One region of the Streptomyces africanus genome, then DNA from elsewhere that is predicted to be linked to it. Evidence: riboswitches for the same ligand, from Rfam matches in the RefSeq annotation. Region 1 holds a riboswitch; the other holds the start of a gene.
The links. Region 1 has a riboswitch for S-adenosylmethionine ahead of QF034_RS10670 (aminotransferase class V-fold PLP-dependent enzyme). Riboswitches for the same ligand answer to the same signal wherever they lie in the genome.
Positions count from the first base shown of each region.

Region 2: it holds a riboswitch for S-adenosylmethionine, as region 1 does, so the genes downstream of both, thrC (threonine synthase) here and QF034_RS10670 (aminotransferase class V-fold PLP-dependent enzyme) in region 1, are expected to answer to the same signal.

Region 1 covers NZ_JAUSYP010000001.1:2,285,504-2,288,805, forward strand. Annotated here, with positions in the region: partial or broken gene QF034_RS10665 (glycerate kinase family protein) at 1-320, shown strand, start outside; gene QF034_RS10670 (aminotransferase class V-fold PLP-dependent enzyme) at 275-1,642, opposite strand; SAM riboswitch class IV at 1,773-1,889, opposite strand; gene trpD (anthranilate phosphoribosyltransferase) at 1,967-3,031, opposite strand; gene qcrB (cytochrome bc1 complex cytochrome b subunit) at 3,168-3,302, opposite strand, start outside.
Region 2 covers NZ_JAUSYP010000001.1:3,937,516-3,940,817, forward strand. Annotated here, with positions in the region: gene thrC (threonine synthase) at 1-1,253, opposite strand, end outside; SAM riboswitch class I at 1,272-1,427, opposite strand; gene QF034_RS18155 (glucosyl-3-phosphoglycerate synthase) at 1,583-2,527, shown strand; gene QF034_RS18160 (alpha,alpha-trehalose-phosphate synthase (UDP-forming)) at 2,601-3,302, shown strand, end outside.

The DNA of each region.
Region 1 (3,302 bases):
GGCGCCCTGGACCACCAGACGCCGCGCGGCAAGGTCCCGGCCGAAGTGGCCCGCCGGGCCAAGCTCTACGGCCGCCCGGTCCTGGCCCTGGCGGGCATGCTCGGCGAGGGCGCGCACGAGGTGCGGGCGTGGACGCCTGCCACGGCATCCTGCCCGCCCCGAAGGAGCCGGCCGAGGCACTGCCGCGCGCGAGCGAACTGCTCACCGACGCCACGGAACGCGCCCTGCGGATGATCGTCCTCGGCACCCGGCTGCCTCCGGTGTCCGAACCCGTTCAGGCGGAGGTGTCCGGCACGCAACGCCCGTCCTCCGTGCGGTAGTTCCACCGCGCCCCGTCCGTCACGAGCTCCCGCACGGCCCGCACGAACCGCTCCACGTGCTCGTCCGGCGTGCCCGCGCCGAAGCTGACCCGGATGGCGTTGAGGGACTTCTCGCCGGGCGCGGCCTCGGGCGACCCGCACTCGCCCTGCGTCTGCGGGTCGCTGCCGAGCAGCGTGCGCACCAGCGGGTGGGCGCAGAACAGCCCGTCCCGCACGCCGATGCCGTACTCGGCGGAGAGCGCGGCGGCGAAGTGGGAGCTGTTCCAGCCCTCGACGACGAAGGAGAGCACACCGACGCGCGGGGCGTCGTCCCCGAAGAGGGACAGGAACCGCACCTGAGGGACGTCGGCGAGCCCCTCGCGCACCTTGGCGACCAGGTACTGCTCGCGGGCGACGAGGGTGTCGAAGCCGGCCTCCGTCAGCGCCTTGCAGGCGGAGGCCACGGCGTAGGCGCCGATGACGTTGGGCGATCCGGCCTCGTGACGGGCGGCGCTGTCGTGCCACTCCACGTCCACTCCCCCGTCCGTGCGCCGGGTGACCTTGCGGCTGGCGCCGCCGCCCGCGAGATACGGCTCGGCCTCACGCAGCCAGTCGGCCCGCCCTGCCAGGACGCCGGACCCGAAGGGCGCGTACAGCTTGTGCCCGGAGAAGGCGACCCAGTCGACGTCGAGGTCGGCGACGGACACGGGGTGGTGCGGGGCCAGTTGGGCGGCGTCGAGCACGATCCGGGCGCCGTGCGCGTGCGCGGCCGCCGCGAGTTCCCGTACGGGCCACAGCTCGCCGGTGACGTTGGAGGCGCCGGTGACGCAGACGAGGGCCGGCCCGTAGGGGTCACGGTCGGCGAGGGCGCGCTCCAGGGTCTCGACGGCCTGGCGGGGGCTGCGCGGGGCGTCGAGATACGTGACGCGGGCGTCGCGCCAGGGCAGCAGGGAGGCGTGGTGCTCGGTCTCGAAGACGAAGACCTGGCAGCCGGCCGGGAGCGCGGCGGCCAGGAGGTTGAGGGAGTCGGTGGTGGACCGGGTGAAGACCACCTGGTCACCGTCCCGGCAGTCGAGGAACTCCGCGACGGTCCGGCGGGCGTTCTCGAACAGGTCGGTCGACAGCTGGGACAGGTACCCGGCTCCGCGGTGAACGCTGCCGTAGTAGGGCGCGTAGGCGGCGACGTCGTCCCAGACCCGCTGGAGCGCCGGGGCGCTGGCGGCGTAGTCGAGCGCGGCGTAGGCGACCTCGCCCCCGGTGACGAGCGGAACGGTGACGTCCCGGCCCAGAACGGGCAGCGGGGCACAAACGGACGGGGCGGCGGCAACGGTGGAGACGGACATGGCGGAACTCCCGTGAAGTCAGGTGGAATCCGCCCGCGAGCACATGGCTCAAGCGGGGGTGAAGGAAAGAGGGGTGCGGAGGCGGGGCTCTGCGGCCCTATCGCATTCGCTGGTTCACGAGAGACTCCTCGTCACGCGCTTGCCACAGACCTCGCTGCCTGCGGCCTGGTCTTCACCCGGGGCACCCCGCCACGGACGGAGGGTTGCCGGACAGTCGGCCGGGGCCTCATGACTGTCACTCATGACCTGGTCAGGAACGTACGCGAAAAGATCGGCGTCCCGCAACCCGAGTCCGGATTGCGGGACACCCGGCGTCAGACAGCCCTACGCGTTGCTCGCCGCCACCCACCGCTCCAGGGTCCGCTTGGCGGCCCCGGAGTCGATCGATGCGGCCGCCTTCGCCATGCCGGCGCCGATCTGCTCGGCGAGTGTCCCCGGGCCGGGTTCGAGGGCCACCAGGGCCGCCGCCGAGTTCAGCAGGACGGCGTCGCGCACTGGGCCCGTCTCGCCGTCCAGCAGACGGCGGGCGACCTCCGCGTTGTAGGAGGCGTCGGCGCCGCGCAGCGCCTCGACGGGGACGAGTTCGAGGCCCACGTCGCGCGGGTCGAAGGCCTCCTCGGTCACCTTGCCGTCGCGGACGACCCACACTCTGGACGTGGCGGTGGTGGTCAGTTCGTCGAGGCCGTCGTCACCTCGGAAGACCAGGGACGAGTGGCCGCGCTCGGCGAAGACGCCCGCGACGATCGGTGCCATGCGCGGGTCCGCGACACCGACGGCCTGGGCCCGCACCTTCGCCGGGTTGGTCAGCGGACCGAGGACGTTGAAGATCGTCCGGATGCCCAACTGGCCGCGCGCGGCGCCCACATGGCGCATCGCCGGGTGGAACTTCGCCGCGAAGCAGAAGGTGATCCCGGCCTCCTCGGCGACCTGGGCCACCCGGTGCGTCGGCAGCTCCAGGTTGACGCCGAGCTTCTCCAGCACGTCCGACGCCCCGGACGCCGACGACGCCGCGCGGTTGCCGTGCTTGACGACCTTCGCGCCCGTGCCGGCGATGACGATCGCCGACATGGTGGAGATGTTGACGGTCTTCGCCCCGTCGCCGCCCGTGCCGACGATGTCGACGGCCGGGCCCGGCACCTCGATGACGTTCGCGTGCTCGTACATCGCCCGGACGAACCCGGCGATCTCCTCGACGGTCTCGCCCTTGGCCCGCAGCGCCACCACCAGTCCGGCGATCTGGGCGTCCGTCGCCTCGCCGCGCATGATCAGGTCCATCGCCCACGCGGTGTCGTCGGCGGTCAGGTCCCGGCGGTCCAGCAGACCGTTCAACAGCAGGGGCCAGGAGCGGCCCGCCGCGGTGTCGCCTCCAGCGGGGGTCACAGCGCTCATAAGCCGCTCCAGGGTCAGGCGTCCCGCACTACGGGACGAGAGTCTCAACGAGGTCCACCCTATCCAGCCCCAGGGCACGCGAAGGGCCCCGTCCGAACACCGGACGGGGCCCTTCTGTGGCGTGGCGAAGCAGTGATCAGTGGTGGCCGTGGCCGCTCGTGATCTCCCGGTACTCCTCGGCGGTCGGCTTCGGGATCTGGGCTCCCTCGCCGTAGTAGGACTCGCTGAGCTTGGCGCGCAGCTTCTCGGAGCCCTTCACCTTGCGCTCGAC
Region 2 (3,302 bases), 1.7 Mb from region 1:
TTGGGACGAATGGTCGCGGTGAGCCCGGTCCCAGCCACCGCATCCAGCGTCTTCAGACCATCACCCGTGTTCAGCACCACGGTCGTCAACGACGGGTCGAGCACCCCGTTCTCGACCAGCTTCTTCGCCACGCCCACGGTCACCCCACCGGCGGTCTCCGCGAAGATGCCCTCGGTCCGGGCGAGAATCTTGATCGCGTCGACGACCTGCTCGTCGTTGACGTCCTCCACCGCACCGCCCGTGCGACGCGCGATGTCGAGCACGTACGGCCCGTCCGCCGGGTTGCCGATCGCCAGCGACTTGGCGATCGTGTCCGGCTTCTGGGGGCGTACGACATCGTGCCCGGCCTTGTACGCCGTCGACACCGGCGAGCAGCCCTCGGCCTGCGCGCCGAAGATCTTGTACGGCTTGTCCTCGACCAGCCCGAGCTTGATCAGCTCCTGCAGGCCCTTGTCGATCTTCGTGAGCTGCGAGCCGGAGGCGATCGGCACCACGATCTGGTCGGGCAGCCGCCAGCCGAGCTGCTCGCAGATCTCGTACGCCAGGGTCTTGGAGCCCTCGGCGTAGTACGGCCGCAGGTTGACGTTGACGAAGCCCCAGCCCTCGCCGGCCGGGTCGCCGATCAGTTCGGAGCAGAAGCGGTTCACGTCGTCGTAGTTGCCCTGGATGCCGACGAGCTCGCCGCCGTAGACCGCGGCCATGACGACCTTGCCCTGCTCCAGGTCGTGCGGGATGAACACGCAGGAGCGGAAGCCGGCGCGGGCCGCCGCGGCACCCACGGCGCCGGCGAGGTTGCCGGTGGAGGAGCAGGACAGCGTGGTGAAGCCGAAGGCGCGGGCGGCCTCCAGGGCCTGCGCGACGACCCGGTCCTTGAAGGAGTGCGTCGGGTTGCCGGAGTCGTCCTTGATGAAGAGCTTGCCGGCGTCGACACCCAGCTCACGCGCGAGGTTGTCGGCCTTGACGAGCTGGGTCCAGCCCGGGTTGATGTTCGGCTTGGTCGCCACGTCGGCCGGGACCGGCAACAGCGGGGCGTAGCGCCAGATGTTCGCGGGTCCCGCTTCGATCCGCTTGCGGAGTTCCTCGGTGTCGTAGGCCGAGAAGTCGTAGGCGATCTCCAGCGGGCCGAAACACTCCTCGCACGCGAAGACCGGGCCGAGGGGTACGCGGTGGCCGCACTCGCGGCAGCTCAGGGCGGCGGCGGGGCCGAGGTCTACGGTGGAGTCGGTGGTGCTTGCAACAGTCTGCACAGCCATGTGAGGCGAGGCCCTTTCTCCTCATCTTCCTCACGACGCATCTCGCCGTGAGACGGATTTGGCACCTTCCCGAGCCGGGAGCCTCGCGGAGCGGTCGACAGTGACCTACGAGTATCGGCTGGAGGGTTGCCGGGGCTTCATCGGGCCGTTTCCCTCTGCCCCTCTGGATGAGCTGTATGTGGTTGTAAACAACGGTTGACCCCGGACATGCGATGGTCATCCGCGTTGTTCAAGACTGTAACCGACGACCAGGACAGTTGAGATAGTCGTCCGAACCGCGAGATGGGTCACAGTCCGTCCCGCCGAGAGTACGCAGAGGAGCCGCCACGGTGCTGGAAGAAGTCGAGCGCTGGCTGAGCACCCGTTCCTGGTCAGCGACCGATCGTCCGCTCCACCAGATTCTGGCCGCCAAGCAGCGCACCGGCCAGACGGTGAGTGTGGTGCTGCCCGCGCTCAACGAGGAGGAGACGGTCGGTGACATCGCCGCCATCATCCGTCACGACCTGATGCGGCAGGTGCCGCTCGTCGACGAACTGGTCGTCGTCGACTCGGGGTCGACCGACCGCACGTCGGAGGTGGCCGCCGCCGCGGGCGCGACGGTGGTGCACCGCGACGAGATCATCCCGCGGATCCCGGCCGTGCCCGGCAAGGGCGAGGTGCTGTGGCGCTCGCTGCTGGTCACGCGCGGGGACATCGTCTGCTTCATCGACGCGGACCTGAAGGACTTCTCGTCCGACTTCGTCTCCGGGATCGTGGGCCCGCTGCTCACCGACCCGGACGTCGCCCTGGTGAAGGGCATGTACGACCGTCCGCTCGGCGGCGCCGCCGGCCAGGGCGGCCGGGTCACGGAGCTGATGGCCCGCCCGCTGCTCAACATGCACTGGCCGCAGCTGGCCGGGTTCGTGCAGCCGCTCGGCGGCGAGTACGCGGCCCGCCGCTCGCTGCTGGAGCAGCTGCCGTTCCCCGTCGGGTACGGCGTCGAGCTGGGCATGCTGGTCGACGCGCTGCACCTGGTGGGCCTGGACGCCCTCGCCCAGGTGGACGTCGGGGTGCGCAAGCACCGGCACCAGGACGGGCAGGCGCTGGGCCGGATGGCCGCCGCGATCTACCGCACGGCCCAGCTGCGGCTGGCCCGCGGGCATCTGATCCGGCCGTCCCTGACGCAGTTCGAGCGGGGCGGCGACGGCTTCGAGCCGCGCACGTACTCCGTGGACACCGAGGAGCGTCCGCCGATGGCGGAGATCGCCGAGTACCAGGCGCGGAGAGCGGCCTGACCGGGGTCGTTTTCGGCCGGGTGGGGCGGGGCCGCACGTTTGAGTGTTTCCGGGCCGGGCTAGGTTGAGGCGTATGGCTTCGACGTACGGTGCTGCACAGGTGCTGGTGGCGTCCAACCGCGGTCCGGTTTCGTACGCGGTGGGCGAGGACGGTTCGCTGAACGCCAAGCGGGGCGGCGGCGGGCTGGTCTCGGGGCTGTCCGCGATCGGCTCGGACGCGGACGCGCTGTGGGTGTGCTCGGCGCTGTCCGACGGCGACCGCGAGGCGGTCCGGCGGGGCGTCGGCGAGGACGGCGTGCGGATGCTGGACATCCCGGCCGACGTGCACGCGGACGCGTACAACGGCATCGCCAACTCGGTGCTGTGGTTCGTGCACCACATGATCTACCAGACGCCGCTGGAGCCGGTCTTCGACGCGGAGTTCCGGCGCCAGTGGGCGTCGTACGAGACGTACAACCGGGCGTTCGCCGAGGCGCTGGCCGAGGAGGCGGCGCAGGGCGCGGCGGTGGTGGTGCAGGACTACCACCTCACGCTGGTGCCGGGCATGCTCCGCGCGCTGCGGCCGGACCTCAGGATCGGCCACTTCTCGCACACTCCGTGGGCGCCGCCCGAGTACTTCCGGATGCTGCCGGACGACGTGGCCGGGCAGGTGCTGCGCGGCATGCTGGGCGCGGACCGGCTGGGCTTCCTCACGCAGCGCTGGGCGGACGCGTTCACCGCGTGCGCCGAGCAGTTCGCCGGCGGGCTCGGGGGCACGCGGATCGGCGTGCACGGG